DNA from 3 places in the Streptomyces sp. NBC_01304 genome. Region 3 is predicted to be linked to each of the others. Evidence: predicted binding sites of a transcription regulator. Region 3 holds the regulator's gene; each other region holds the start of a gene.
The links. Region 3 encodes HspR, which represses chaperone genes until heat shock. Its sites were predicted from a motif close to TTGAGNNNNNNNNNCTCAA; they were not measured.

Region 1 (9,993 bases), 3.0 Mb from region 3:
CGATCGCCGACTCGGTGGGCATGAGCGGCCCCGAGATCGAGGAGATGTACCGCCTACTCGCCATCGCCAAGTACGAGGACCGGTACGTCATCCCGACCGCCGCGATGGGCGACGCCAAGCGCCTGGAGGAGTCCGCGGTCCCCGACTCCTGCTCCCTGGACCACGCGGACGGGCCCGGCATGGGCGGCGACGGTCCGCTGGGCGGGGACTCGGGCCGCAAGAACCTGCCCCTGGTGACGATCGAGAACTTCCACGCGGCCCGCAAACGCCAGACGGCCGACGCCGAGCCCGACGACGTGAGGGAGCAGCAGTGAAGACCTCGAAGATCTCCGGGAACGCGGTTCTGTACCAGGCGGCGGCGCTCTGCCTGGCCTACCCCGACGACGAGTTCCGCTCGCGGCTCCCGCTCGTCCGGGAGGCCGTCCCGGAGCTGCGTACGTTCGTCTCGTACGCGGAATCCATCCCCCTGCCCGAGCTGGCGGCCGACTACGTCCGGGTCTTCGACTTCAAGAACCGGCACAGTCTGTACCTGAGTTGGTGGCGGGACGGCGACACCCGGCGGCGCGGGATGACGCTGGTCGGCTTCAAGCAGACCTACCGGGAGCACGGCCTGGAATTCACGGGCGAGGAACTGCCGGACTTCCTCCCGGCGGTGCTCGAATTCTCCGCCCAGGCCGGGACTTTGCTCCTGGAGGAGCACCGGGCCGGGCTCGAACTCCTCCGCCTCGCCCTGACCGACCACGGCACGCCGTACGCCTCCGTCCTGCAAGCGGTCTGCGGCACGCTCCCGGGCCCCTCCCCGAAGGACAAGGCGGAGGCTCAGGCGCTGGCGCGCAGCGGGCCGCCGATGGAGGACGTCGGGCTCGAACCGTTCGGCTCGCCGCGACTGCTGCCGCTCATCGACGCGGAGCCCGCACTCACCGGAGAACCTTCATGAATACGCTGCTGTGGGGCGCCCTTCCGTACATCGCCGCGGCCCTGCTCGTGGCGGGGCTCATCTGGCGCTACCGCTACGACAAGTTCGGCTGGACGACCCGCTCGTCCCAGGTCTACGAGTCGAAGCTCCTCAACATCGCCTCGCCGATGTTCCACTACGGCATCCTCTTCGTGCTCGTCGGTCATCTGATGGGCCTGTTCGTGCCGGAGTCGTGGACGGACAAGGTCGGCATGTCGGAGCACACCTACCACCAGCTGTCGCTGTTCGGCGGGACGGCGGCGGGCGCACTGACCGTGCTCGGCATCCTGATGCTCCTGTGGCGCCGACGCACCAACACCCCGGTGTTCAAGGCGACCACGGTCAACGACAAGCTCATGTATCTGGTGCTGCTCGCGGCGATCGTGATGGGCATGTGGGCCAAGCTCACCAACTCCGGCCTGGACGAGGGCTACGACTACCGGCAGACCATCGGGCCGTGGGCCCGTTCCATTTTCGAACTCCAGCCGAAAGTGGACCTGATGGTGGGGGTGCCGCTGACCTTCCAGATCCATGCGGTGATCGGGCTTCTCCTGTTCGCCCTGCTGCCGTTCACCCGCCTCGTGCACATGTTCTCGGCGCCGGTGCAGTATCTGTTCCGGCCGTACGTGGTGTACCGGAGCCGGGACTCCAAGCAGCTGGGGGCGCGACCGGAGCGCCGGGGCTGGGAGCGGTCGGAGCCGTAGTTCGGAGCCGTGGTCCTCGGCGGCGGCCGGACTCATCGGCCGAGGATCGTCTGCGCGACCTGTGCCGCTTGAGCCGCTATGCCCGCGATGCTCGACGTGATGAACGAACCGCCCCCGGCGAGGTCGCCCACGACGTGCAGGCGCGGGTCGGCCGGAACCACGCCGCCGGCCGGGTGCAGCGCGGCCGAGCCATCGGCCAGCAGGGCCGTGACCAGGGGGCCGGCCGCCGGTGGGATCGCCCGTGGCGGCGGGTTCACCGCGTTGATCACTGCGTCGAAGGTGCGCTCGCCGTCGTCGCCGTACACCCGGAACACCCCGTCCGCCGCCTCGATCTTGCGGACACCCGCGACGGCGGCGAGTTGCCCGGAGTCGAACAGCCGCAGCACGGTGGCAGCGTTCACCGGGACCATCGGTGAGGCCACGCTCGTCGCCGTGCGGAAGTGGCGGCGCAGTAGCACGCGGTCGGGTTCGGGCAGCAGCCGCCACGCGTACGGGCCCACGCTGTGCGCCGTCTCCTGGAGGACCCGGCGGCCGATCCTCGGGTCATCGACAGCGGCCAGCTGCGCCCGCAGGCGCCGGACGGGATCCTCGGTCTCGGCCGCGTGGAGTTCGGCCGCGAAGGCTTCGAAGTCCTCGCCCGCCTCGGCCAGTTCGGTGCGCAGCAGCCCGGTGAGGTCCGCGAGGGTGACTCCGCCGTGCTGCCGGTGCAGCGCTGCCACCCGCTCGGCGGTCACGTGCTGCGGACGGTGGTCGACCGGGCGCTGCCAGACGTGGGGCAGCACTCCGCTGCGGGACAGCAGCATGATCGGCCCGGTGTGCCCGCGCGCGGCCAGCGACACGACGATGTCGACCGCGGTCAGGCCGCTCCCGATGACCGCGACGCCACTGCCGGGCGGGACCCGGTCGAGGGTGTCGGCCAGCGGGTAGGGATCCGCCACGAATCCGGCGACGCCGGCGAGACCGTAGTGGTCCTGCGGCGCTCCCCCGCCCACGCACAGGGCCACGTGGTCCGCCTCGTAGCCGCGTCCGTCCTCGGTGCTCAGCGACCAGCCGGCCCCGGACCGGGCCGCCCCGGTGACGCGGGCCGTGACGACGCGCACCTGCCAACCGTCTGCGCGCAGCGCGGCCAGCGCCGTCTCGGCGGTGTGTGCCAGGTACTCGCCGAACAGCGCGCGGGGAACCAGCGGTTGGCCCAGCCGTTCGTCGAGGTGAGCGGGGCCGCGCGAGCCCAGCCAGGCCGCATAGTGCGCGAAGTCCAGGTGCCGGATCGACATGATGGCCGGGGGTGCGTTGACCAGCACCGTGTCCAGGTCCGGGCCGTAGGGGCGGCCTCGCCACAGGTACGGGGACGGCTCGAACACCGTGATGGCCCCAGGGCCTTCGGCCGTCTGCGCCAGTCTGTCCAGCAGACCGACGGCGGCGGCACCTGCTCCGACGAGGGCGATGTGCATGTTCTTCCCCTTACGACTACGACGTTGCGGTGGCGACGTTCCGGGCCGCATCCGAAGTGCGGCCCCGACGTCATCGAGCCTCGCCGTCGGCAGCGCCGAGCCCCATCCCCCGCGAGCGGTGACCGGCGGGGAATGCCCCCCCCTCAAACGGGGGGTTGGTGCAGGACAGGGGAGCGGGCAGGGTGGTCTGCGTCCGGACGACGGGGGGATTTCCATGTCCGATGCGCGCGCCAAAGTCTTGTCGGCTGCCCGGCGGGCCACCGACACCCGGGAACTCTTCAGCCGTACGTCCGCCGAGCTGCGCCGGCTGATGCCGTTCGACTCGGCCGTATGGGCGGCCACCGACCCGGAGACCGGTCTCGTCACCACGCCGATGCTGGTGGAGAACCTGGGCTCCGGCGAACGCTGCGCCGGGTACTGGGAGAGCGAACTCCTGGAGGAGAACGTCCTGCCGTTCCGGGATCTCGCCCGCGCCGCCGTCCCGGCCGCCGGTCTGCGTGAGGCCACCGGCGACCTGCCCGCGCGCAGCGCGCGCTTCAGCCGGCTGCTCGAGGGCCAGGGCGTCGACGACGAGCTACGGGCCGTGCTCCGGATCGGCGACCGGCCTTGGGGCGTGGTGAGCCTGTTCCGGATGCGCGGTGGCGTCCGGTTCGGCCCGGCCGAAAGCGCGCTGCTCGCCGGTCTGTCCGGCCCGCTTGCCGCGCAGGTGCGCCGGTTCGCCCGCCCGTCCTCGTCCGGCGGCACGGCCGACGCGCCCACGCCCGGGCTGGTGCTCTTCGACCCCTCCGGCGAGCCGACGTCGATCAACGAGGAGGCGCGAAAGCATCTCGCGCGCCTGCCCGAAGGTCCGTCCATTCCCACGGAGTTGGGCCTGAGGCTGCCGATCTGGGTGGTCGCCACCGTGCTGCAGGCCCGGGCGATCGCCCGGGGCCGCGAGCGGGCAGGCGGCGCGAGGGTACGGATCCGAACCCTCGACGACCGCTGGCTGACCTGTCATGCCTCCTGCCTCGACGGCCCCGCCGGGCGGCCCGGTCCCGTGGCACTCGTGATCGAGCCGACGGCGGCCGCCGACCGGGCCGTCCTCATCGCCGAGGCGTACGGTCTGACTCCCCGCGAGCTGGAGATCACCCATCTCGTCACGCGCGGGCTGCCCACCACCGAGATCGCCGCGACGCTGTTCATCTCCCCGCACACCGTGCGCGACCATCTCAAGGCCGTCTTCGGCAAGGCGGAGGTCTCCAGCCGGGGCGAACTCGTCGCACGGCTCTTCGGCGAGCACTACCGCCCCCGCGTGAGTGCCCCACCTGGCCGGTCCGGTGGGGGTGCGCATGCTCAGGCCGCGCCGTCCTTCGGCCCCTTCTCGTCATCGACGATCTCCGCGTCCACGACGTCCTCGGACCCCGGAGCCTGATCCTCGGGCTCAGCCTCGGGAGACGCCGCGTCCGACGGGGCCTCCTGCGCGGCGGCGTACATCGCCTGCCCCATCTTCTGGCTCACCACGGCCAGCTTCTCCGTGGCCGCGCGCAGCACCTCCGTGTCCTCGGCCGAAGACTCGATCTTCTCCTTCAGCTCGGAGAGCGCCGTCTCGACCTCCGCCTTCGTATCGGCAGGGATCCGGGACTCGTTCTCCTGCACGAACCGCTCGGTCTGATAGGCCAGTTGCTCGGCCTGGTTACGGGTCTCGGCTGCCACCCGGTGCCGCCGATCCTCGTCCGCGTACTGCTCCGCGTCCCGCACCATCCGGTCGATGTCGTCCTTCGGCAGCGCGGACCCGCCGGTGACGGTCATCTTCTGCTCGCGCCCGGTCGCCCGGTCCTTGGCCGAGACGTGCATGATCCCGTTGGCGTCGATGTCGAAGGTGACCTCGATCTGCGGCACGCCGCGCGGCGCGGGCGGCAGGCCCGTCAGGTCGAAGACGCCGAGCTTCTTGTTGTACGCGGCGATCTCGCGCTCCCCCTGGAAGACCTGGATGCCCACCGAGGGCTGGTTGTCGGCAGCGGTGGTGAAGACCTCCGAACGCTTCGTCGGGATCGTGGTGTTGCGCTCGATCAGCTTGGTCATGATGCCGCCCTTGGTCTCGATCCCGAGGGACAGCGGCGTGACGTCGAGCAGCAGGACGTCCTTCACGTCGCCCCGGATGACCCCGGCCTGCAGCGCGGCGCCCACGGCGACCACCTCGTCGGGGTTGACCCCCTTGTGCGGGTCCTTGCCGGTGAGCTCCTTGACCAGCTCGGTCACGGCGGGCATCCGCGTCGAGCCGCCCACGAGGATGACGTGGTCCACGGCCGCGAGCTTGATCCCGGCGTCCTTGACCGCCTGGTGGAAGGGCGTCTTGCAGCGCTCCAGGAGGTCCGCCGTGAGCTCCTGGAACTGGGCGCGGGTCAGCTTCTCGTCCAGGTGCAGCGGGCCTTCCGCAGATGCCGTGATGTAGGGCAGGTTGACGGTGGTCTCGCCCGCCGACGACAGCTCGATCTTGGCCTTCTCGGCGGCCTCGCGCAGCCGCTGCACGGCCATCTTGTCCTTGGCGAGGTCGACCCCGTGGCCGTTCTTGAACTGCTTGACCAGGTGGTCCACCACCCGCTGGTCCCAGTCGTCGCCGCCCAGGTGGGTGTCGCCGTTGGTGGCCTTGACCTCGATCACGCCCTCGCCGATCTCCAGGAGCGAGACGTCGAAGGTGCCGCCGCCGAGGTCGAAGACGAGCACGGTCTGCTCGTCGCCGCGGTCCAGGCCGTACGCGAGGGCGGCGGCGGTCGGCTCGTTGATGATGCGCAGGACCTTCAGGCCCGCGATCTCGCCGGCCTCCTTGGTGGCCTGGCGCTGGGTGTCGTCGAAGTAGGCGGGGACGGTGACCACCGCGTCGGTGACCGTCTCGCCGAGATACGACTCCGCGTCGCGCTTGAGCTTCTGCAGGACGCGGGCCGACAGTTCCTGCGCGGTGAAGCGGGTGCCGTCCACCTGGCCCTCGTGCGGGAAGCGCCAATCGGGCTCGCCCATATGGCGTTTGACGGAGCGGGCGGTGCGGTCGATGTTGGTGACCGCCTGCCGTTTGGCGACCTCGCCGACGAGCACCTCGCCGTTCTTGGCGAAGGCCACCACGGAGGGTGTGGTGCGGGCCCCCTCCGCGTTGGCGACGACGGTGGGCTCGCCCCCCTCCAGTACGGCGACCACGGAGTTCGTCGTACCGAGATCAATGCCGACCGCGCGTGCCATGTCAGTCCCCTTCCGGAGTCTTCCGATGTCCCGATCCCTGCCCGCGTGCCCTGGAGCTCCAGCACAAAACTTGAGCGATGCCTTGTCAATCCCCCGGGCCGGTACTGCAGCCGACCGCCGTCGGCTCCTCTCCCGCAGCAATCCGTTGGAAAGGCCGCCCGCACGGTGCCTAGGATCCGCTGGTGACGACCTCGCCGACAGACCACGGTTTCGGACAGCTCCTGAAGGACGACGACCCCCGTCGACGCCATCAGGGTCTGCTCCGGCTGGCCGCCCACCCTGCGGCGGGCCCCGCCGAGGAAGCCGCACTCGCGGCGCTCCTGCCCACCTCCGTGGCCGAGCCCGCCGAGGCGGCCCTGGTGCAGGCGGGCCTCCACGAACGCCTCGGGCGGCACCTCGAAGGCGCCCGCCACCTCCAGTGGCGTACGGCCGATCTGCCGGTACGGGTCCAAGTGGCGTGGCTGCGCGCCGAGTTGCTCAACGATGCGGCGGTCGTCCGGAACGAACCCGCGGGCGAGCTCCTCCACCAGGCCGTCCGCAGCACGGACTTGGCCGCCGCCCACCGGCCCGACGAACTCGTCTCCGCACTCGCCGACAGCACGGACCCGGTGCTGCGCCCGGAGGCGCTGCGCCTCGTCCGCCAGGGCCTGCACACGGGCCTGCTCGCGCCCGCCCGGGTGCGCGCGCGGCTGGCGGCGCTCGTCGAGGGCCGGACGGCAACCGCCGTTCTACGTGAACTCGCCGAGCCCTGGGCGGCGTTGGAGCCGTGGCCGCGCGAGCGGTTCACTCCGTTCCTCGCCGCCGACGCGGCGTCGGCCGAGCCCGGGCGTGCCGAGGCCGCGCTCGCCGCGGTGGCCCGGCACGGCCACGGGGACGTACTCCGGACGACCCTCGAAGACCCGGACCTGCCGCCCGCGCTGCGCCGCCGCGCCCTGGAGCTCCTCGGCGACCTGGCCGAGCGCGGCGACATACCCGGGCTGACGTCGTTCGCGGGCCGCGATCCGCTGCTGTTCGGCGGGCCGTTGGTGACGTGCCTGCGCGGGCTGCACCGGCGAGGCCACTTCCCCTCCGACGCGCAGGCCGGGCCGGTCGTCGCGCTCGCCCTCGCCGATCACTCGATTCCGGCGGGCGAGGTCGCCACGATCCTGTTCACCTGCCGCCAGGAGATGTTCCGCGCCCTGACCGGGGCCGCGCCGGACGACCCCTCCTGGCCGCGGCGGCTGGACCTCCTGGTCGCGCTGGCCGGTCAGGGCCTCGCGGGCGACCCGCCGATCGGCGACGCGATCACCGACGTACTCCCGCTGACTCCCGCGCCCGCCCCCTTCCTGCACGCGCTCCGCACCCTGCGCCACACCCCGGCCGAGGACGCCGTGCTCGCGCTGCTGCCGGCGCATCCCGGTCCGGTGCTCGACGCCCTGGAGGCCATCGGCGGTGAGCGGACGGCCGCGGCGCTACGCGCGGGTCTGTGCGGCGCGGGTCCGATCGCGCCGCCTCTTCGGGCGGTACGGCACCGGGCGCTGGCCCTGCTGTGGCAGCTGACCGACGACCCGGCCGGCCGGCGCAAGCTCCTCGACCGGCTCGACCCCGCCGATCTGCCCGGCCCCGTCGCGGCCGATCTCGGCGGTCCCGACGAGCGCGAACTGGCGTTCCTGCGGGCCCACTTGGACCCCGAGCAACCCGTGGCGGCACTCTGCCGTCTGGCCGCCCACGGGGGCGCCGACCTCCTGCCCGTCCTGGCCGATCTCGTCCTGCGCATCGTGGCCGAGCAGGCCGCCTTCCTGGAGCCGGGCGGTCCGGAGGCGGTCCGCACGCGGGACGAGCTGCCCGCTGACGCGCCCGCAGTGCCGCAGGAAGTCCTGGACGCCATACGTGCGTTGGGCGCCCGGCTGCACCGGCGGGGCAGGATCCGGCCGGTCTGTCTGCTCGACGCGGCGGGCCCGGACGAGGCGGGCCACGCACTCGTCGCGGACCTGGCCCTCGGCCTGCTCGACCGCGACGACCTCGGTGACGGCGAGCAGTCCATCCTGCTGGAACTCCTGCTCAGGGCCCCGTCCCCGCACATCCGCCCCCGGGTGCACCGGCTGCTTCGCCACCGCGACCGGCACGTCCGCAAGCAGGTGATCGCGCTGCTGGGGCCCGGGCAGGGCACCTCGGGCGACGACGCGCAGGCCCTGTCGGCGACCCTCATCACGCTGACCCGGGCCGAGGACGTCCAGACCGTACGGCAGTCGCTGCTCGCGCTCGGCCGGGCGCGGGCCGACTGGGCGGCGGGGGCGATCGCCGAGTGCCTGGACCACCCCGCCATGAACATCAAGAAGACCGCTGCCGAGGTGCTGTCCCGGGCCGGGGCGCCCGCGGCGGTGCCGAAGCTCCTGTACTGGCTCGGCCACCACGGCAATCCCGGTCTGCGTTCCGCCGTACTCGGCGCCCTCCGGCAGATCCTCGGTGACGCCTGGGCGGCCACGCTGATCGCTGCCGCCGAGCGCGCCGAGGACGCCCGCGAGCTGCTGATCCTGGGGCTGGACCGGGCCCTGTCCGCGCGGGCCGTCGCCGCCCTGCACGCCCAGGGTTCGCCCGTCGCCCCGGCGCTGCTCGCCCTCCTGGCCGAGGAGCGGATACGCCTCGCCACCGGGGAACTCGGCGAACTGGCGCCCCTCCTGGCGGAGCACGGCCACGCGGTGCCCGCCCCTGCCGAGCCCGACGTCGAAACGCTCTTCGCCGACGGCTGGCATCCCGAGGCCGCCCTGCGCATCGCCGCACTGCCTCAACTGCCGCATCCCCTCGGGCTGCGGACGCTGCGACCGCTGCTCGCCGACTGGCTGGAGCTGGCCGCCGCGCGGCCCGCCGACCGGGACCGGCTGCTGCGGGTCACGCTGCTGCTCTGCCCGGCTCCGTGGGCGGCCTGGGAGCTGTCGACGTACGCCCGGTTCAAGGGAGTTCTGCTGGCGGGGCTCGCCGAGGCCTCGGGGGCGGACCGGGACGGGCTGCTCGCCGTGCTCGAAGCGGTCGCGGCCGAGCTCCCGGCGGCCGAGGCGCCCGAGGTGCTTGGTGCGGTGCGCGCGCTGCCGCCCGCCCCGGCGGGCGTACGCTCCACGCTGCCCCTGCTGCGCGCCCTCGGCGCGGTCCTGGTCCGCGCCGACCTCGACCGGGCCCTCGCCTCGGCGGGGCTCACCCCCGACCCGCGACGGGCCGAAGTGGCGTTGCTGCACGAGGCGTTCGGAGCGTCGGAACCCGTCCGGGCCGCCGAACGGGCCGACGAGGAGTGGCGAGCCTCGCTCACCGAGGCGGCCCGCACACCCGACGCACTGCGGGAGTTCCGGCGCCGGTCCGAGGACAGCACGAGCGCGGTCTTGGTCGCGGACGGCACGACCGGCGCGCCCGGAACGACCGGCACGGCCGGCACGGCATCCGGCACCGTGGGGCGCCCGCCTTCTCCGCCCGACTCCCGCACCCGCCTCACGGCCCTGATCGACCTCTACCCCGACGCCGGCCAGGCGGTCCGTGCCGCGCTCCTCGGCTGGATGACCGCGCTCCAGCCCCTCGACACCCCGGCCTGGATCCTCACCGAGACCGGCGATCCGTCAACTGACGTACGTCCAAGGGTCGTTGCGGTCGACGACCTCGACCAGCCGCGCTCGGCCGCCCAGTTCCAGCGCCTGGCCGCCATGCTGGA
Region 2 (9,993 bases), 1.4 Mb from region 3:
GTGAACTCCCGGCCGGCTGGGGCTTCCAGACGATCTGGCAGTACACGTCGTCCGGCCCGATCGTCGGCGACCACAACAAGTTCAACGGCGCCCTCGACCGCGTGGTGGCCCTCGCCAACGGCTGACGTCCACCGCCGCCCTCAGGACGTGTGCGTACGCATCCGGCTGTGTGCGCGTACGAAACGGCCCTCCCCCTCGTCGGTCGAGGGGGAGGGCCGTCCGCTCCTGATCGCGCCCGTCACGCCGCGATCGGGACCTTGGGGCTCGCCCCGTTGGTCGCCGGGGCGAGGGCCAGTTCGAGGACCTGGCGGACGTCGGTCACCGGGTGGACCTCCAGCTTCTGAAGGACCTCGGCCGGTACGTCGTCCAGGTCGGCCTCGTTCCGCTTCGGGATGATCACCGTGGTGACGCCCGCCCGGTGCGCGGCGAGCAGCTTCTGCTTGACGCCGCCGATGGGCAGGACGCGTCCCGTCAGCGACACCTCGCCGGTCATGGCCACGTCCGTGCGGACGAGGCGGCCGGAGAGCAGCGAGGCCAGGGCGGTCGTCAGCGTGATGCCCGCGCTCGGGCCGTCCTTCGGCACCGCGCCCGCCGGGAAGTGGATGTGCACGCCCCGGTCCTTCAAGTCGGTGACGGGGAGCTCGAGTTCGGCTCCGTGCGCCCGCAGGAAGGACACCGCGATCTGCGCGGACTCCTTCATCACGTCGCCGAGCTGGCCGGTGAGGGTCAGTCCGGCCGCGCCCGTCTCCGGGTCGGCGAGCGAGGCCTCGACGAAGAGGACGTCGCCGCCCGCGCCGGTCACGGCCAGACCCGTCGCGACACCCGGTACCGCGGTGCGCCGCTCGGCCGGGTCCTGGGCCGACTCCGGGACGTGGTGCGGGCGCCCGATGAGACCGCGCAGATCCTCGTCCTTGATGGTGAACGGCAGCCCCCGCTCGCCGAGTTCGTGCTGCGCCGCGACCTTGCGCAGCAACCGGGCGACCGACCGCTCCAGGTTGCGGACGCCCGCCTCCCGGGTGTACTCCCCGGCGAGCTTGCGCAGCGCGCTCTCGTCGAGCGTCACCTCGTCCTTTTCGAGACCGGCCCGCTCCAGCTGGCGCGGGAGCAGGTGGTCGCGGGCGATGACGACCTTCTCGTCCTCGGTGTAGCCGTCGAGGCGGACCAGCTCCATGCGGTCGAGCAGGGCCTCCGGGATGGCCTCCAGGACGTTGGCCGTGGCGAGGAACACCACGTCGGAGAGGTCGAGTTCGACCTCCAGGTAGTGGTCGCGGAAGGTGTGGTTCTGGGCGGGGTCGAGGACTTCGAGGAGGGCTGCGGCCGGGTCGCCGCGGAAGTCGGAGCCCACCTTGTCGATCTCGTCGAGGAGGACGACCGGGTTCATCGAGCCGGCCTCCTTGATGGCGCGGACGATGCGTCCGGGCAGGGCGCCGACGTACGTACGCCGGTGGCCGCGGATCTCCGCCTCGTCGCGTACGCCGCCGAGTGCGACGCGCACGAACTTGCGGCCCATGGCGTGCGCGACGGACTCGCCGAGGCTGGTCTTGCCGACGCCGGGCGGGCCGACGAGCGCGAGCACCGCTCCCCCACGACGGCCGCCGACCACGCCGAGACCGCGCTCGGAGCGGCGCTTGCGTACGGCCAGGTACTCGGTGATGCGCTCCTTCACGTCGTCCAGGCCGGCGTGCTCGGCGTCGAGGATCGCCTTGGCGCCCTGGATGTCGTACTGGTCCTCCGTCGTCTCGCTCCACGGGAGTTCGAGGACGGTGTCCAGCCAGGTGCGGATCCAGGAGCCCTCGGGCGACTGGTCGCTGGACCGCTCCAGCTTGTCGACCTCCTTGAGGGCGGCCTCGCGGACCTTCTCGGGCAGGTCGGCGGCCTCGACGCGGGCCCGGTAGTCGTCGGACTCCTCGCCCTCCTGCTCGCCGTTGATCTCGCGCAGTTCCTTGCGTACGGCATCCAGCTGGCGCCTGAGCAGGAACTCGCGCTGCTGCTTGTCGACGCCCTCCTGGACGTCCTTGGCGATGGACTCGGCGACGTCCTGCTCGGCGAGGTGCTCGCTCAGCCACTGGATGGCGAGCTTGAGGCGGGCCACCGGGTCTGCGGTCTCCAGGAGTTCGATCTTCTGGTCGACGGTCAGGAACGGCGAGTAGCCGGAGTTGTCGGCCAGGGCCGACACGTCTTCGATCTGCTGTACGCGGTCGACGACCTGCCAGGCGCCGCGCTTGCGCAGCCAGCTGGTGGCAAGTGCCTTGTAGTCCTTGACCAGTTCGGTCACCGAGCCGGGCAGCGGGTCGGGCACGGGCTCGTCGACTTCGAGGCCCTCGACCCACAGGGCGGCGCCCGGACCGGTGGTGCCCGCGCCGATGCTGACGCGCTTGCGGGCGCGGATCAGGGCGCCGGGGTCGCCGTCGGCCAGCCGGCCGACCTGCTCGACGGTGCCGAGCACGCCGGTCGCGGCGTACGTCCCGTCGATGCGCGGGACCAGGAGCACCTTTGGCTTCCCGGGCTCGCTGCGGGCGGCGGCCTGGGCGGCCTCCACCGCGGCGCGTACATCGGGATCGTTGAGGTCGAGCGGGACCACCATTCCGGGCAGCACGACCTCGTCGTCGAGCGGCAGCACGGGCAGGGTGAGCGATGCGGATGCGGACGTCGATGCCATGATCTCCCCTTCGGCAATCAAGTTGAGCTATGCCGACTCAATGCTTGTGAGCCTGGAGATGTTCCCCAGAGGGTGTTCGCTCTGAGCGATCAGGGGTCGCGAGGCCGCTGTCGAGAACGATGTAATGCACGCATGCCTACTTCATCCATTACACCGCTGGTCAAGTCCTGGATCGACGGCTGGGTCGTGTCCCGCGGTGCCGCCGAACCCGACGAGGAGCCCTGGGGCTGGACCGTGGCCGTCGGTAACTTCAAGGAGACGGCGCGGCATCTGATTCCCGACGGCGACGAGGCCGTCATCCGCAAGCTCGCGGTGGACTCGGCGGTGGCCGGGCGCTGGCTGAAGGTGTTCCTGCCCCAGGTGACGCTCGACCTCGCGCAGCCCGACGCGGCGGAGGAGCTGATCATGCCGTGGCTCGGCGGGGCGGAGTCGGGCTGGAGCGTGGACCTGCCCGGGTTCCTGATGACGCTCGACCTCGAACGGTCGGCCGCGGTGGCCGTGCCCGAGGGGTATCGGATGCGGGTCTGGCATCGGGGCGGGGTCGTGCGCGTGATGGTCACGGCCGCGGACGGGTCACTGGCCGCGCGGGGGCAGATCGCGGCGACGGGCGCCACGGCGGTGGCGGACCAGATCGAGACGTCGCCGCTGCACCGCCGCAAGGGGCTCGGGTCCTTGGTGATGCGGGTGCTGCAGAACGCCGCGCTAGACGCCGGGGCCTCGACCGGGATTCTGGTCGGGACGCTGGAGGGCCGGTTGATGTACGAGGCGGTGGGGTGGCGGACTCATGCGGCGATGGCGAGCGTGCAGTTCGGCTGATGAGCCCGTTCGGCCAACCCAGCCCGTCCGGCGCTTGAGGACGAGGCCGAAGGCCGTAATCCAGGCGGGGGTCCGGGGGCGGCAGCCCCCGAAGCTGTCCGTCAGGACTTTCGGGAAGGGGCGGGGAGGGGCCAAAATCCCCCCATGCACCGCGACGACCTCAGCAGCCTCGCCCACAGCGAGCACCCCATTGCTGCCCCCCTCAGCGACCAGAGGGTCGACCAACTCCTGGCCCACGCCCTCCCCCGGGGAACGGAGCGCGTACTGGACCTCGGCTGCGGCGAGGCCGAGTGGCTGATCTGGGCCGTGGCCAACCGCGAAGGCGTGCGGGCCGACGGCGTGGACCTGAGCGAGCCCGCCCTGGCCCGGGGCCGCGAGCACATCGCCCAGTCCGGCCTGGCCGACCGCATCACGCTGCACCACCAGGACGCGGCCGACTTCAACGGCGACGCCCCGTACGACCTGGTCCTCTGCGTCGGCTCCACGCACGCCTTCGGCGGCCTCCTGCCCACGCTCGAAGCCGCCCGCAAACACCTCGCGCCGGGCGGCGCCGTCCTCGTCGGCGACGGCTTCTGGGAGCGGCCCCCGACGAAGGAGACCCTCCAGGTCGGCTTCACCGAGGACGAGTACACCGACCTCGCCGGCACCGTCGAGCTCGTCGAGCGGAACGGCTGGATCCCGCTCCACGGGCATGTGAGCACCCAGGAGGAGTGGGACGACTACGAGTGGTCGTGGACCGGCTCCCTCACCCGCTGGGCCCTGGACAACCCCCAACACCCGGAGAGCGAAGAGGTGTTGGCGACCGCCAAGCAGCACCGCACCCAATGGCTCGGCGGCTACCGCGGCACGCTCGGCTTCGTCACCCTGCTGCTTCGCCAGGAGGCCCGCCCGGAGCCGCACACCCTGCTGCGCCTCACGTAGCCCGCGGCGCCAGCCGCCAGAGGGTGGTGAGCTCCGCCGCGCGGGCCTCGTGCAGCGGATCGTCCCGGTCCGCCGCCCGCCCGTGCCGGGGCCGCGTGTCCAGGCGCCCGACCACCCGCAGCCCGGCCTTGTCGATGGCGTCGCTCAGCTCCGTGGGGCCGCGCAGGCCGAGCCGTTCCGCGAGGTCCGAGATGATCAGCCAGCCCTCGCCGCCCGGTTCGAGGTGGTCGGCGAGACCGTCGAGCCAGCTGTGCAGCATGCGGCTGCCCGGGTCGTACACGGCGTGGTCGAGCGGGGTGCGCGGGCGGGCCGGCAGCCAGGGCGGGTTGCAGACGACGACATGGGCGCGGCCGGCCGGGTAGAGGTCGGCCTCCCGCACCTCGACCGGAAGCCCGAGCCGCTCCGCGTTGTCCCGGGCGCAGGCCACCGCGCGCGGGTCCAGATCGGTGGCGACGACGCGGCGCAGACCCCGGTGGGCCAGGAGCGCGGCGAGCACACCGGTGCCGGTGCCGATGTCGAAGGCCGAGTCGGCGCCGGCCGGCAGCGGGGCCTTCGCCACCAGGTCGACGTACTCGCCACGGACCGGCGAGAAGACCCCGTAGTGCGGGTGGATCCGGGCGCCCGCGCCGAGCGCCGGGATCTCGACGCCCTTGCGACGCCATTCGTACGCGCCCACGATGCCGAGCAGTTCACGCAGCGAGCCCACCACGGGCTCGTCGCCGCCCGGCCACTCCCCGTACGCCTGGACGCACGCCTCCCGGACGTCGGGCGCCTGCCGCAGGCCGATCGCCCAGTCGTCGGCGTACGGGATCAGCAGCATGCCGAGGACCCGGGACCGCCTCGCCTGCTCACGGCGCTGCAGGTGGAAGGCCTGGGCCAGGGAGTCGGACTTGGGCTGCGCAATGCCGTCGAGCTTGCGGCGCAGGGAGGTGAGCAGACGGCGCGCGGACGGGTAGTCGCCCTGCCAGAGCAGCGCGGTCCCCTCGCTGACGTGGCGATACGCGGCGGCGACGCTGATGCGGGCGCCTGCGGTGATGACGCGCTTGGGGGGCGGGGTGGCGTTCTGGGTGTACCAGCGGGCCGTGCGCCGCTCGTCGTCGGCGTCCGTCCAGTGGATCGTGTTCACGTGCGACCTCTCCCCTTCAGGGAAGCAGTATCGGTGGCGGACGGCACCGGATGCCAATTCGCCCCACGGGGCGGCTACACCTTCTGTACGCGCCTGACCTGGCCCACGTCCCTCGCCGGCCCGCCCCGCTCGCGCCGCCACCGGCGCACCAGCGGCCAGGAGGCGACCCCGATGAGCAGGGCGAACAGATGCCCCCAGTCGGCCATCGGGTCGGCGAACGCGATCAGCTCGTTCACGAGGACGAGCGCCGTGCCGCCGGCAAGCAGCAGCCGCGCCCACGGGACGAGCAGCCCGGCCAGGGAGCCGACGGCCGCCGTGACGCCGAAGCTGATGCCGTAGTCGAGGCGGTGCAGGGAGCTGTCGGGCAGATGGCCGGTCAACACCGAGAGGGCGATGGGGACTTCGGTGACCAGCGTGGTCGCGGCATGACCGAGGAGGAAGATCCCGGCGGTACGCCACCCGCCGATGCGGCGCTCCAGGGCGGTGAGGACGACCAGGAAGGCGAGGGCGTACGGGGACGTGAGTCCGCCGGCGATCCACAGCGCGCTGGCGACCATGACCAGGGCCGGGGCCTGGGCCAGGCCTTCGACGTCCGTGCTGGAGACCTGGAGCAGCCGGTCGACCAGGTGCGGGTCGGCGTACTCGGTGAACAGCGAGGTCACGGCCAGGACGAGGGCGTAGCCGAAGGTGAAGGGCGTCGCGGTGGGGGTGGGCAGCAGGCGTCGGAGGAACTGCCGCCAGGGGCGGACTTCCTCGCGCCGTGTCACGGCCCCGACCAGGTCCCGCACTACAGTCCCGCCTCCTCCACCGTGATCGACCGCAGCAAGCGGTCCAGGTACCCGCGGAACGAGCCGATCATGTCGATGGCCCGCGGATTCAGCGCCCACTGGATCTGCAACCCGTCCATCACCGCGATCATTTCCTGCGCGACGGCCCGGCAGTCGGTGTCCGCCTTCAGCTCTCCGCCGGCGACCGCGCGGCGCAGCGCCTCGGTGGTCTGGTCGATCACCCGGTCGTAGCGCGCCGTGAAGTACGCGTGCGCGGGGTGGCCCGGGTTTCCGGACTCGCCGACCAGGACGTTGAACATCTTCACCAGGCCGGGGCGCCGGGTGTTGACCTCGGCGAGCGCGAGCACGGCCGCGCAGAGCTCCCTCGCCGGATGGGTCTCGGTCGGATGGGTCTCGGTGCGGAAGATCTGCTCCACGTCATGTTCTTCGCTGCGTTCAAGAACTGAAAACAGAAGGTCTTCCTTGCTGCGGAAGTGGTGCAGCAGCCCACCTTGGGTGATCCCGACATCCTTCGCGATCCGGGCCAACGAGGAGGCGTGGAAGCCCCATTGGGCAAAGTGCTCGACGGCGGTGTCGAGGATCCGGGCGCGTCGCTCATCGCCCACCGCATAGGTGCCTCTAGCTGCGGTTTTCTGGGACTTAGGGCCCTGGCTCTGCGACATGTGAGCCACTTTAATCGCCCCCACCGGGGCACTGCCGGGGAGGCTGCGGGCCCGTGATCCAGGCCACAAAACCAAAACCTAGTACCTACGCGGTTTTCGTGTTTAACCTTTGGACACAGGAGCGGCGACGAAGCCGCCCCCGTCCCCGACAGGAGGCCGCCATGGCCCTGGTCCACGACGCCCCGCCCGGCGCGGCCGCATCCCCGAGTGCCGGCGCCCCGGGGACCGAGCCGCACGGCGCCCCGCAGCCGCCGAACGCCCCCGGCAAGCTGATCTTCGGTCTCGTCGCCGCTCAACTCGGCGTCTGCATCGCGGTCTTCACCCCGATCATCGTGACCCTGCAGGTGCGGGTCGCCCAGATCGCCCCGGAGGCGGAGCGCAACGCGGCCCTGGCCAAGGTCCTCTCCGTCGGCGCCCTCCTCGCGCTCATCGGCAACCCGCTCTTCGGCGCCCTGTCCGACCGCACCACCAGCCGCTTCGGCCGCCGCCGCCCCTGGCTGATCGGCGGCTCGCTGGTCGCCCTCGGCGGACTGACGATCGTGGGCCTCGCGAACAGCGTGACGATGCTCCTGATCGGCTGGGCCATCGCGCAGGTCGGCTGCAACGCCGCGCTCTGCATGGTCACGGCCTGCATCCCGGACCTGATCCCCGACCACCAGCGCGGCCGCGTCTCCGGCCTGGTCGGCATGATGCTGTCGGTCTCGATGGTCTGCGGCACCTTCCTCGCGAAGGTCTTCAGCGGCAACATCGCGGTGGCCTTCATCGTCCCGGCCCTGATCGGCGTCGTCGGCGCCTGCGTCCTGGCCGCCGTGATGCGGGACCGCCCGGCCCGGCCCGGCGCCTTCGCCCCGTACAGCTTCAAGGAGTTCCTGCGCAGTTTCTGGGTCAACCCCCGCAAGCACAGCGACTACGCCTGGAACTTCGTCAGCCGCTTCCTGGTCTTCATCGGCATCGCCTGTGTCACCAGCTACCAGGTGTACTTCCTGATGGACAAGCTCGGCGTCGCCGAGGGCGATGTGGCGTCGAGGATGTTCACCACCACCCTGGTGACGGTCGGCGGAGTGGTCGCCGGCTCGCTGCTCGGCGGCTTCCTCTCCGACAACGCGGGCCGCCGCAAACCGTTCGTCCTGGCCTCCGCGGCCGTCATCGGCGTCGGCCTCGTCCTGATCGCGACGGCCGGCTCCTTCAACGCCTTCCTGCTCGCGGTCGCCGTCTTCGGCTTCGGCGAGGGCCTCTACCTCGCGGTGGACGTGGCGCTCGCGGCGGCGGTGCTGCCCGACCCGGAGACCACCGCCAAGGACATGGGCGTACTCAACATCGCCAACGCACTCCCCCAGTCCCTCGTCCCGATGATGGCCCCTCTCCTGCTCGGCATCGGCGGCGGCACCCAGAACTACGGCGCGCTGTTCCTCTTCGGCGGCATCGCGGCGGCGGTCGGCGCGGTCCTGGTCCAGCTGATCCGCTCGGTCAAGTAGCCCTCCCCTCCCATGACTTCAGGAGTACGCACCCCATGAGCGACACCCGCGACACCGCCCCCGCCTACAAGGACGCCGCCCTCCCCGTCGACGTACGCGTCGAGGACCTCCTGGCCCGGATGACCCTGGAGGAGAAGGCCGGGCAGATGTTCCACGGCATGCTGATGATGAACCCGGACGGCACGCCCGTCATGGAGACCGACGGCTCGATGCTGCCGTACGCGACCCCCGAGCTCATCGAGGACAAGAAGCTCACGCACTTCAACCTCCTCGGTACGTACGGCGCCCGCGAGATGGCCCAGTGGCACAACGCCGTCCAGGAGATGGCGGCCGCGACCCGCCTCGGCATCCCGGTCACGCTCTCCACCGACCCCCGCCACTCCTTCACGGACAACGTCGGCGCCTCCTTCAACGCCGGTGCCTTCTCCGCCTGGCCCGAGCCGCTCGGCATGGCGGCGATCGGCGACCCCGAGCTGGTGCACCGCTTCGCGGACACGGTGCGCCGCGAGTACCTGGCGGTCGGCTTCCGCCTGGCGCTTCATCCCCAGATCGACCTGGCGACAGAGCCCCGCTGGTCCCGGCAGACCGGAACCTTCGGCTCCGACGCGAAACTGACCGGCGAACTGGCGGCGGCGTACATCCGCGGCCTGCAGGGCGACGAGCTCGGCACCCACTCGGTGTCCGCGATGGTCAAGCACTTCCCCGGCGGCGGCCCGCAGAAGGACGGCGAGGACCCGCACTTCCCGCACGGCAAGGAGCAGGTGTACCCCGGCGGTCTGCGCGAGCACCACCTGGAGCCCTTCAAGGCGGCGATCGCGGCCGGGTGCGCGCAAATGATGCCGTACTACGGCCAGCCGGTCGGCACGGACTGGGAAGAGGTCGGCTTCGGCTTCAACAAGGGCGTCATCCAAGGGCTGTTGCGGGACGAGCTGGGCTTCGACGGCATCGTCTGCACGGACTGGGGCCTGCTCACCGACTCCACGATCTTCGGCGAGCCGCACTCCGCGCGTGCCTGGGGCTGCGAGCACCTGACGGTGGCCGAGCGGGCGGCGAAGGCGTTGGACGCCGGGTCGGACCAGTTCGGGGGCGAGCAGTGTCCGGAGGTCATCGTGGAACTGGTGCGCTCCGGGCGGATCCTGGAATCGCGTATCGATTCATCGGTACGTCGCCTCCTGCGCGAGAAGTTCGTCCTCGGCCTCTTCGACGCACAGCGGTACGTCGACCCGGATGCGGCCCAAGAGATCGTGGGCGCGGCCGAGTTCAAGGCGGCGGGGGCTGCGGCGCAGCGGCGCTCGCTGACGGTGTTGAGCAATGACTCGCTGTTGCCGGTGAGCGGGCGGCCCAAGGTGTACGTGCAGAACGTGGACGCATCGGTGGCCGGTGAGTACGCCGAGGTCGTGCCGGATCCCGCCGCCGCCGACTTCGCGATCCTCAAGCTCCGCACTCCGTACGAGGAGCGCCCCAACAAGTTCGAGGCCTTCTTCCACTCGGGCTCACTGGCCTTCGACGAGGCCGAGTTGAAGGAGATCCTGGCTCTGCTTGACGC
Region 3 (9,993 bases):
CACCGTCCTCATCACCCTCGGCGCCCGCATGAGCAACAGCGCGGCGAGCACGGCCTATCTGTCGGCCGCCGTGAAGCAGAGCAGCACCGTGGTCAGCGCCGCCGATGATGCGCGGGCCGCGGTGGTCCAGGGCACCAACCTGGTCTCGGCGAGCATCCAGTACCCGGTCTCCGGCCTCACCCCCGGTCTCACCTACACGGTCACCGGCGCCTACCGCTCCGCCGCCGCCACCAACACCGCCACCTTCGTCAACCGCTTCGTCACCGTCGCACCCATGGGCTGACCACCCCTTGAGGAGGAGCACCATGTCCTCACCCCTGACCCCCGACGCCCTCGCCCGCGCCCTGCGCGACGAGGGCGTCCGCATGAGGGAACACGGCAACTGGAAGACGTACAACCGCAATCACAAGGGGAGTTGGGGCCCGGTCCACGGCGTCATGCTGCACCACACGGCGGGCCGGAAAAGCCTGTCCCTGTGCCGCACCGGCACTCCCGACCTCCCCGGTCCGCTGTGCATCGGCCTGATCTCCAAGGACGGCACGGTCCATCTGGTCGGGTACGGCCGTACGAATCACGCGGGCAGCGGCTCGACCGCCGTCCTCGACGCGGTACGCACCTCACGCGCCCTCCCGTCCCGCCCCGGCCCCGACGCCGTGGACGGCAACGCCCGTTTCTACGGCTTCGAGATCGAGAACCTGGGGGACGGGCACGATCCGTATCCGGCCGCTCAACTCGACGCGGTGGAGCGGTTGTCGGCAGCCATCTGCCGATCCCATGGCTGGCCGGGCGCACGCGTCATCGGCCACAAGGAGTGGACCCGCCGGAAGATCGACCCGTCCTTCTCGATGCCGACGATGCGCACGCGCATCGGCGCCCGCATCGGGACCACTTCCCCCAGGCCCCGTTACGCGCCCTTCCCCGGCACCGAGTTCTTCACGTCCAGCCGCCGCAGCGCACTGATCACGGCACTCGGCCGCCGCCTGGTCGCCGAGGGCTGCGGGCGGTACGCGGTCGGTCCCGGCCCCGAGTGGGGCGAGGCCGACCGGACCTCGTACGCCGCCTGGCAGCGCAAGCTCGGCTACGTCGGGGCGGCGGCAGACGGGATACCCGGCCGGATCAGCTGGGACAAGCTCCGCGTCCCGCAAGCCGATTGAGGAGGGCCGGCCGATGACCGATGCCACGCGCCGCACTGTGCGTACGACTGTCCAGACCCTGCTCGCCCTGATCCCGCTCCTCGCGGGCGACGCCACGGCCGACTCGATCCCCGCCCTCGCGGGCGTGGTGGCGGTGGCCGCCGCGCTCAGCCGGGCCATGGCGCTCCCCGAGGTGGAGCGACTGCTGCCGTCCTGGCTGCGGAAGGGGGCAGGTGGATGAGCCCCGCCCAGACCGAGGGCGTGGCCCTCGAACTGGAACGCCTGCGCCGCTCCGTCGACGTCGGCTTCGCCACCACCCGCGGCGACCTGGCCCTGCTCCTGCAACGCGCCGACCAGACGGACAAGGCCCTTGCCGAACACGAGGAACGCCTCGACGCCCTCGAACGCAGCCGCTGGCCCCTGCCGTCCCTGGCGGCGCTCAGCTCCTGCACGGCACTGATCGTGACGCTTTGGCAGGCGACGAGCCGCTAGCGGATGCGCCAACAGGGCGTGATTCACGCCTACTTGGGGTGATCGATACAACCAACCGGGGCCCTCGCGGGTCTGGCTGACCATGACTTCAGCCAGACCCGCAGCCCGCGGCAGAAGCGCCGCCCGGGCCCTCGCCGCAACCGCCGTCGTGGCAGCCACCGCAGGCAGCCTCCTCACCGTCGCGGCTCCGACCTCCGCCGCCGCGGTGGACTGCGCCTCGCCCGTCTACAAGCGGCAGTTCTTCGCCAACACCACCTTCTCCGGTACGCCGAAGCAGACGGACTGTGACGCGGCCGTCGACCACGACTGGGGCACCGGCGCCCCGGCCGCCGGCCTGCCGAGCAACTACTTCGGCGTGCGCTGGACGGTGACCCGGGACTTCGGTTCCGGCGGCCCGTTCTCGTTCCCCGTGGCGGCCCAGGACGGCCTGCGCGTCTACCTGGACGGCGTCCGCAAGGTCGACCTCTGGAAGAACGTGTCGGCGACACAGGCGAAGACCGTCGACCTCGACATCCCTGCCGGGAAGCACTCTCTTCGCATCGACTTCGTCAACTGGACGGGGGCGGCGAACGTCAAGTTCGGCTATGTGCCCCGCACTTCGGGCTCCGATGACACGACCGCGCCACTGGCACCGACCGGATTCACGGCGACGTACGACAACGACTCACGCAAGGCGCACCTGGCCTGGGACCCGAACAAGGAGATGGATCTCGGCGGCTACCAGGTGTACCGCCGGACCGGTGATGCGGCCGACTGGACGACGATCAGCGGCTCGGACCCCTTCACCGGCACCACCTTCACGGACGCCCCGCCGGCCACCGGCGAGACGTACCACTACCGGATCCGTGCCTTCGACCAGGCGGGCAACGGCTCCCCGAACAGCGCCGAGCAGCAGGTCGTCAGCCTCAACAGCGGGCCGGGCACTCCGACCGGCCTCACCGCGACGGGCACGACCGGGGGCAACACCCTTCGCTGGCAGCCCTCTTCGGGCCCGGTCGACCACTACGAGATCTGGAAGGTGTCCGACGGGCCGCAGGACCCGGACGACCCCCGTATCTCCGAGAGCCCGGCCTATACCGATGCGGGAGCCCGGCAGGGCGTCCCCGTCAGCTACCGGGTGCGGGCCGTGGACGCACAGGGACGCGTCTCTCCGTACTCGGAGACCGTGACGGCCACCCGTCCGGATCCGGGCCAGTCGCCGACGCCCTCGGGCGTCACGGCCTGGTACACCGACGGCGTGAACCACCTGTCGTGGGACGGCGGCGGATATCCGAATGCGAGCAGCATCCGGGTCTACCGCCTCGGCCCGAACGACGACACCTGGACCCTGGCCGGTGAGACCTCGGCCTGGAGCGACGGATACGACGATCCGGGCTGGTTCCATGCCAGGTACTACGTCGTCACCGTCGACGACTGGGGCAAGGAGTCCAACCCCGCCTACACCGGTACGTGAGGGCAACGTGATCGCAGAAGGGGCCGGGAGGTCTGTAACCTCCCGGCCCCTTCGGACAGTTGAGCGCTCGGTGTGCTGCTCCGATTAGTCCGACGACCGCTTGGGCCGCCACACCACCAACGCACTCGTCTGCTGCATTTCCTGGTACGGCACCAGATCACGTCGGTACGAGGCGTGGACCTGGGCCTCACGTTGCTGCATGGCGGCGGCGGCCCCCTCCACTGCGGAGGAGAGCTCCGCCACGCGGGACTGCAGCGCGGCGACCTGGTTCTCCAGCTCGATGATGCGCTTGATGCCGGCGAGGTTGATGCCCTCGTCCTGCGACAACTGCTGCACCTGGCGGAGCAGTTCGATGTCGCGGGCCGAGTAGCGGCGGCCGCGCCCGGCCGTGCGGTCCGGGGAGACCAGGCCGAGGCGGTCGTACTGGCGCAGCGTCTGCGGGTGCAGGCCGGAGAGCTGGGCCGCGATCGAGATCACGTACACCGGGGTCTCATCGGTCAGTTGGTACGGATTTCGTCGACGGCCGTCCATCTCAAGCTCCCTTCGCGGCCTGGAACAGTTCTTCCCGAGGATCGTGGTCCTCAGTCGCCTTGCGGTAGGACTCCAGTGCTTCCTTCGCCGAGTCGGAGAGGGAAGTCGGAACCGCCACCTCCACCGTCACGAGCAGATCGCCGCGGGTGCCGTCCTTGCGGACCGCGCCCTTGCCGCGGGCCCGCATGGTGCGGCCGTTCGGCGTGCCGGGCGGCAGCTTCAGGGTGACCGGCGGGCCGCCCAGGGTGGGGACCCGCACCTCGCCGCCGAGGGCGGCTTCGGTGAAGGACACCGGGACGGTGACCGTGAGGTTGTCGCCCTTGCGGCCGAAGACCGGGTGGGTGTCGACGTGCACGACCACGTACAAGTCGCCTGCCGGACCGCCCCGTTCACCTGGTGCGCCCTTGCCGCGGAGCCGGATGCGCTGCCCGTCCGAGACCCCGGCCGGGATGCGTACCTGCATGGTCCGCGAGGACTTCGCGCGGCCCGAGCCCTTGCAGACCTCGCAGGGGTCCTGGGCGATGAGGCCCCGGCCCTTGCAGTCCACACACGGGTCGGTGAGGGAGAACCCTCCGCCGCCGCCCCTCGACACCTGGCCCGTGCCGACGCAGGTCGGGCACACGCGCGGTGTGCCGTTCTTGTCGCCGGTGCCGGAGCAGGCCTTGCAGGGCTGCTGGGAGGACATGCGCAGAGGAACCGTCGCGCCGTCCACTGCCTCGGTGAAGCTGAGCGTCACCTCGGACTCGATGTCCTGGCCCCGACGCGGCTGCGTACGCGTGCCCGCGCCCGCACCGCCCCGGTTGAACAGACCGCCGAAGACGTCCCCGAGCCCGCCGCCGAAGCCGCCGGCGCCACCCTGGCCGCCTTGGCCGGCGCCGCCGCCCTGGGTGCCGCCTCCGAAGAGGTCGCCCAGGTCGAAGTTGAAGGTGCCGCCGCCGGCGCCGCCGGGACCGGCCCGGAAGCCGCCGTTGCCGAACAGAGCACGCGCCTCGTCGTACTCCTTGCGCTTCTTCGGGTCGCCGAGGACGTCATTCGCCTCGGAGATCTCCTTGAACCGCTCCTCGGCCTTGGCGTTCCCCTTGTTGGCGTCCGGGTGGAACTCGCGCGCGAGCTTCCTGTACGCCTTCTTGATCTCGGCCTCGGTGGCGTCCTTCGGGACGCCGAGGACCTTGTAGTAGTCCTTCTCGATGAAGTCCTTGGTGCTCATCCCCGGCGTCCCTCCTTCCGAGTGCCGGATACGTCAGCCCTGGTCGGGGCCACCGTTGTCCTTGTCATCCGTCGAAGCCTCGTCGGCCTCGGCGGCTTCCTTGCCCTCCGCGACGGTCTGCGCGCCGGGCTGCGGCTCGGCCACGGCCACCCGCGCGGGGCGGATGGTGCGCTCGCCGATCCGGTACCCCGGCTGCAGGATCGCCACGCAGGTCGTCTCGGTGACGTCCGGCGCGTACGAGTGCATCAGGGCCTCGTGGATCGTCGGGTCGAAGGGCTCGCCCTCCTTGCCGAACTGCTGCAGGCCCATCTTGGCGGCGACCGTCTCGAGCGACTCCGCCACCGACTTGAACCCGCCGACCAGCTCGCCATGTTCCCGCGCGCGGCCGATGTCGTCGAGGGTCGGGAGGAGTTCGGTCAGGAGGTTCGCGACGGCGATCTCCTTGACCGTGATCCGGTCCCGCTCCACCCGGCGGCGGTAGTTCTGGTACTCGGCCTGCAGCCGCTGGAGGTCGCCCGTGCGCTCGTTGAGCGCGGTGCGGACCTGGTCCAGCTGGGCCGTCAGACCTGCTGCCTGTGCTGTTGCGTCCCCGGCCGGGGCCGCCGCCCCCTCCTCGTCGGAGGGGGAAGCGGCCTTCGGCTCAGCGGCCTCGGGGGTGTCGCCGGAGGGGACGTCGGGCTGCTCTTCGAAGCCCGGGGTCTCCTCCGTCATGCGGCGCCGCCCTTGTCCTTGTCGAAGTTCGGCTTCTCGTCGTCGACGATCTCGGCGTCCACCACGTCGTCGTCAGCCTTGGCCTCGGCGCCCGCGTCACCGGCCGGCGGGGCGTCGCCGCCCGCGGCCTGCGCGGCCTGGGCGTCGGCGTACATGGCCTGGCCGAGCTTCTGCGCGACGGCCTGGACCTTCTCGGTGGCCGTACGGATCTCCGCGGAGTCCTCGCCCTTGAGCTTTTCCTTCAGCTCGACGATGGCTTCCTCGACCTCGGTCTTCACGTCGCCGGGGACCTTGTCCTCGTTGTCCGTGAGGAACTTCTCCGTCTGGTAGACGAGCTGCTCGCCCTGGTTGCGGGACTCGGCCGCCTCCTTGCGGCGCTGGTCCTCGTCCGCGTACTGCTCGGCCTCCTGGCGCATGCGGTCGACCTCGTCCTTCGGCAGCGAGGAGCCGCCGGTGACGGTCATCTTCTGCTCCTTGCCGGTGCCGAGGTCCTTGGCCGTCACGTGCATGATGCCGTTGGCGTCGATGTCGAAGGCGACCTCGATCTGCGGGACACCGCGCGGGGCCGGCGGCAGACCGGTGAGCTCGAACATTCCGAGCTTCTTGTTGTACGCCGCGATCTCGCGCTCGCCCTGGTAGACCTGGATCTGGACGGACGGCTGGTTGTCCTCGGCGGTGGTGAAGATCTCGGACCGCTTGGTCGGGATCGTCGTGTTCCGCTCGATGAGCTTGGTCATGATGCCGCCCTTGGTCTCAATGCCGAGGGACAGCGGGGTGACGTCGAGGAGCAGGACGTCCTTGACCTCGCCCTTGAGGACACCGGCCTGCAGGGCGGCGCCGATGGCGACGACCTCGTCCGGGTTCACGCCCTTGTTGGCGTCCTGGCCACCGGTCAGCTCCTTGACGAGCTCGGCGACGGCCGGCATACGGGTCGAGCCACCGACGAGAACGACGTGGTCGATCTCGGAGAGCGCGATGCCCGCGTCCTTGATGACGTTGTGGAACGGCGTCTTGCAGCGCTCCAGAAGGTCGGACGTCAGCTGCTGGAACTGGGCGCGCGTGAGCTTCTCGTCCAGGTGCAGCGGGCCCTCGGCGGACGCCGTGATGTAGGGCAGGTTGATCGAGGTCTCGGTGGACGAGGACAGCTCGATCTTGGCCTTCTCGGCGGCCTCACGGAGGCGCTGGAGCGCCATCTTGTCCTTGGACAGGTCCACGCCGTGGCCGTTGTTGAACTGCTTGACCAGGTAGTCGACGACGCGCTGGTCCCAGTCGTCACCACCGAGGTGGTTGTCGCCGTTGGTGGCCTTCACCTCGACGACGCCGTCGCCGATCTCCAGCAGGGACACGTCGAAGGTGCCGCCGCCGAGGTCGAAGACGAGGATCGTCTGGTCGTCCTTCTCGAGCCCGTAGGCGAGAGCGGCCGCGGTGGGCTCGTTGACGATGCGCAGGACGTTCAGGCCCGCGATCTCGCCGGCCTCCTTCGTCGCCTGGCGCTCGGAGTCGTTGAAGTAGGCGGGCACGGTGATGACCGCGTCCACGACCTTCTCACCCAGGTAGGCCTCGGCGTCACGCTTCAGCTTCTGCAGGATGAAGGCGCTCATCTGCTGCGGGTTGAAGTCCTTGCCGTCGATGGCCACCTTCCAGTCAGTGCCCATGTGGCGCTTGACCGAGCGGATGGTCCTGTCGACGTTGGTGACTGCCTGGCGCTTGGCGACCTCGCCGACGAGCACCTCGCCGTTCTTGGCGAAGGCGACGACGGACGGCGTGGTCCTGGCGCCTTCGGCGTTGGTGATGACGGTGGGCTCGCCGCCTTCGAGAACGCTGACGACGGAGTTAGTCGTGCCCAGGTCGATGCCGACCGCACGTGCCATTTTGGATCCTCCAGAGAACTTGAGTGGAACTGGCTCAAGAGTGCCATGCCGCTCGCCGCGGGTCAACAGAGCTGAGTCGACCCGACTCAACTTTTATTCTGGCCTTACGGGCAGGGGTGGGGGTGGTGGGGCTCGGGGTTTCCCCGTGGGCCCCTTGCGTCCCATGCGTCACAGCGGCTTTTGATTTCCCCCACCCCGCCCCTTCCCGAAAGTCCTGCGGACGGCTGGGGGTGGGTGGGGACGCGGGGTGGGTGGGGACGCGAAGTCCCCGCGGACGGCTTCGGGGGCTCCGCCCCGGACCCCGGATCGGCCTGCGGCCTCTATCCTCAAACGCCGGACGGGCTGATTTATCAGCCCGTCCGGCGTTTGAGGACTTTCGGGAAGGGGCGGGGCGGGGGAGGAAATCTCGACACAGCCATGCCCAGAATGCCCGGTTTGCTCGCAATTCGCACCCCGTCTCCTAGCCTGCCAGGCATGCAACCCACCCCCCTGACCCGGCGCATCGCGGCCAGCCCCCTCGCCCCCGTGGCCAACTTCCCCGTGCGGCTCGCCACCGTCGCCCGGCACAACGCGAAGGTGCTGAAGCAGTCCGGCAGTTGGCTGGTGCGTTCACGCGAGAACGCCTGCTTCACGTACGACCTGAAGGACGTGAACCGGGAGCAGCTCGCCTGGTTCGCCGCCACCGTCACCGGCCACCCGGTGAGCGAGCTCCGCGGTTACCTCGACGAGGTCGAGGCCGACCACGACCTCAGGGAACACCTGCGGCGCACCCTCGCCGCGAGCCCCCGTCGCCGTACCTGCGACCACCTGGTCCGCTATGCGCGCCGGGCCGCCGCGTACGCCGTGGTGCGGGCCCTGCGGCCCGAGCGGGTCGTGGAGGCCGGGGTGCATCGCGGGATCACCAGCTGCCTGCTCGCCGCCGCGCTCCTGCGCAACGGCAGCGGGCGGCTGACCACCGTGGACATCGATCCGCAGTACGGGGAGCTGGTACGAGGTCCGTACGCGGACGTCACCGATCGCGTCGTCGGGGATTCCGTGACGGAGCTGGGCCGGCTCGCACCCGGCAGCGTAGGCCTGCTGATGCTCGACACGTATGTGGGGCATGCGCATGAGACCGCCGAACTCGACGCCGTCGTACCGGCGTTGAACGAGCAGGCCGTGGTCATGTCCACCGCGAGCCACTGGCTGACCTCGCTCGGCGAGTGGTCGGAGCGGCACGGGCGGTCCTACCTGCACTTCCGCGAGGACCCGGCCGGGCACTGGCACCCCGGCGAGGGCTACGGCGCGTCCTTCCCCGGGCAGGGGATCACCCGATGAGCCTCGCCACCTGGTACCAGCGCTACGAGCAGTGGCAGGGCCTCGACCGGGCGCTGCAGCACTCCCCCGCCCAGGCCTGGTTCCGGTCCCGCGCGGCCACCCGGCTCGCGGTGCTCTGCTACCACGGCATCGAGGACGCGAGCGCCTTCGAGGCCCAGCTGGAACGGCTCACCCGGATCGCCTCGCCGGTGTCCCTGCGGCAGGTCGAGGCGGCCGTGCACGAGGGGCGCCCGCTGCCGCCGCGCAGTGTGCTGCTCACCTTCGACGACGGGGACCGGTCGCTGTACGTGGACGGGCTTCCGCTGCTGCGGGCGTACGGGGTGCCTGCCGTCGCGTATGTCGTCGCGGGGCTGATCGGGACGGACGAGCCGTTCTGGTGGGAGGGGCTGAGCGACGAGCTGGGGCATGCGGTGAAGCAGGTGCCGGACGCGGAACGGCGGCGCATGCTGGCCGAGTTGCCGGTCCGGCCCCGGCGGCAGCAGCTGTCGGCCGAGGAGTTGCGGGAGCTGGTGGACGGTGGGGTGGCCGTCGGGAGTCATACGTTGACTCATCCGTGCCTCGACCGGTGCGAGGGGGCGGCCGTGGAGCGGGAGATCGAGGACGCGCACCGGTTGCTGACGGGGTTCCTCGGGGTGGCGCCGACCTCGTTCGCCTATCCGAACGGGAACTTCGATCCGCGCGCGGATCGGCGGCTTGCCTCGCTCGGGTACCGGACGGGGTTTCTGTGCGATCACCGGCTTACCGCGCCCGGGTTGCAGCATGCGCTGCGGCTGAGTCGGCTCCGGGTGTCGACGCTTACGACTCCGGCGCGGTTCGAGACTGTGCTTTCGGGGTTGCAGCCTGCGGTGTTCCGTACGGGGCGGGGAGCGGTTTCGGCGCTGCGTCGGGTGCGGGCCGTGGGGCGTTGAGGCATTCTTTCGTCCCCACCCCACCCCTTCCCGAAAGTCTGCGACGCCTTCCGCCCTTCGGGCGGTGTCCTCAAACGCCGGACGGGCTGAATATTCAGCCCGTCCGGCGTTTGAGGACAATCTTTGAAGCCGGCGGCAGCCTTACGGGAAGGGGCGGGTAGGGGAAAGAATCAGTTGCCTCAACACCCCGTCGATCGAAGCCCCGCAAGCCCGCAACGCGTCATACCCCGCCCCCCACGGATCCGCGACGTCATCCGCGGCAGCGGGCGGCACCGGAAGGGTGCCCCGGGCCGAGGCAGCACGTGCCACGCCCCCGGGCGTGAGGTCCCCGGAGAGCCGTACGAACTCGCGGAGCGTGAAGCTGCGCCGC

Region 1: the regulator HspR is predicted to act here: its motif matches at 6,391-6,409, upstream of dnaK (molecular chaperone DnaK).
Region 2: the regulator HspR is predicted to act here: its motif matches at 2,682-2,700, upstream of lon (endopeptidase La).

Annotation. Positions count from the first base shown of each region.
Region 1 covers NZ_CP109055.1:2,357,066-2,367,058, forward strand. Annotated here, with positions in the region: gene narH (nitrate reductase subunit beta) at 1-314, shown strand, start outside; gene narJ (nitrate reductase molybdenum cofactor assembly chaperone) at 311-937, shown strand; gene narI (respiratory nitrate reductase subunit gamma) at 934-1,659, shown strand; gene OG430_RS10275 (FAD/NAD(P)-binding protein) at 1,692-3,110, opposite strand; gene OG430_RS10280 (helix-turn-helix transcriptional regulator) at 3,325-4,521, shown strand; gene dnaK (molecular chaperone DnaK) at 4,443-6,320, opposite strand; gene OG430_RS10290 (HEAT repeat domain-containing protein) at 6,503-9,993, shown strand, end outside.
Region 2 covers NZ_CP109055.1:4,056,496-4,066,488, forward strand. Annotated here, with positions in the region: gene OG430_RS17565 (lysozyme) at 1-125, shown strand, start outside; gene lon (endopeptidase La) at 239-2,659, opposite strand; gene OG430_RS17575 (GNAT family N-acetyltransferase) at 2,792-3,475, shown strand; gene OG430_RS17580 (SAM-dependent methyltransferase) at 3,620-4,396, shown strand; gene OG430_RS17585 (class I SAM-dependent methyltransferase) at 4,389-5,522, opposite strand; gene OG430_RS17590 (rhomboid-like protein) at 5,597-6,310, opposite strand; gene OG430_RS17595 (TetR/AcrR family transcriptional regulator) at 6,310-6,972, opposite strand; gene OG430_RS17600 (MFS transporter) at 7,134-8,447, shown strand; gene OG430_RS17605 (glycoside hydrolase family 3 protein) at 8,483-9,993, shown strand, end outside.
Region 3 covers NZ_CP109055.1:5,406,764-5,416,756, forward strand. Annotated here, with positions in the region: gene OG430_RS23925 (hypothetical protein) at 1-283, shown strand, start outside; gene OG430_RS23930 (peptidoglycan-binding protein) at 306-1,154, shown strand; gene OG430_RS23935 (hypothetical protein) at 1,168-1,374, shown strand; gene OG430_RS23940 (hypothetical protein) at 1,371-1,625, shown strand; gene OG430_RS23945 (fibronectin type III domain-containing protein) at 1,708-3,078, shown strand; gene OG430_RS23950 (heat shock protein transcriptional repressor HspR) at 3,163-3,609, opposite strand; gene dnaJ (molecular chaperone DnaJ) at 3,611-4,816, opposite strand; gene grpE (nucleotide exchange factor GrpE) at 4,850-5,527, opposite strand; gene dnaK (molecular chaperone DnaK) at 5,524-7,398, opposite strand; gene OG430_RS23970 (class I SAM-dependent methyltransferase) at 7,873-8,715, shown strand; gene OG430_RS23975 (polysaccharide deacetylase family protein) at 8,712-9,623, shown strand; gene OG430_RS23980 (arsenate reductase/protein-tyrosine-phosphatase family protein) at 9,765-9,993, opposite strand, start outside.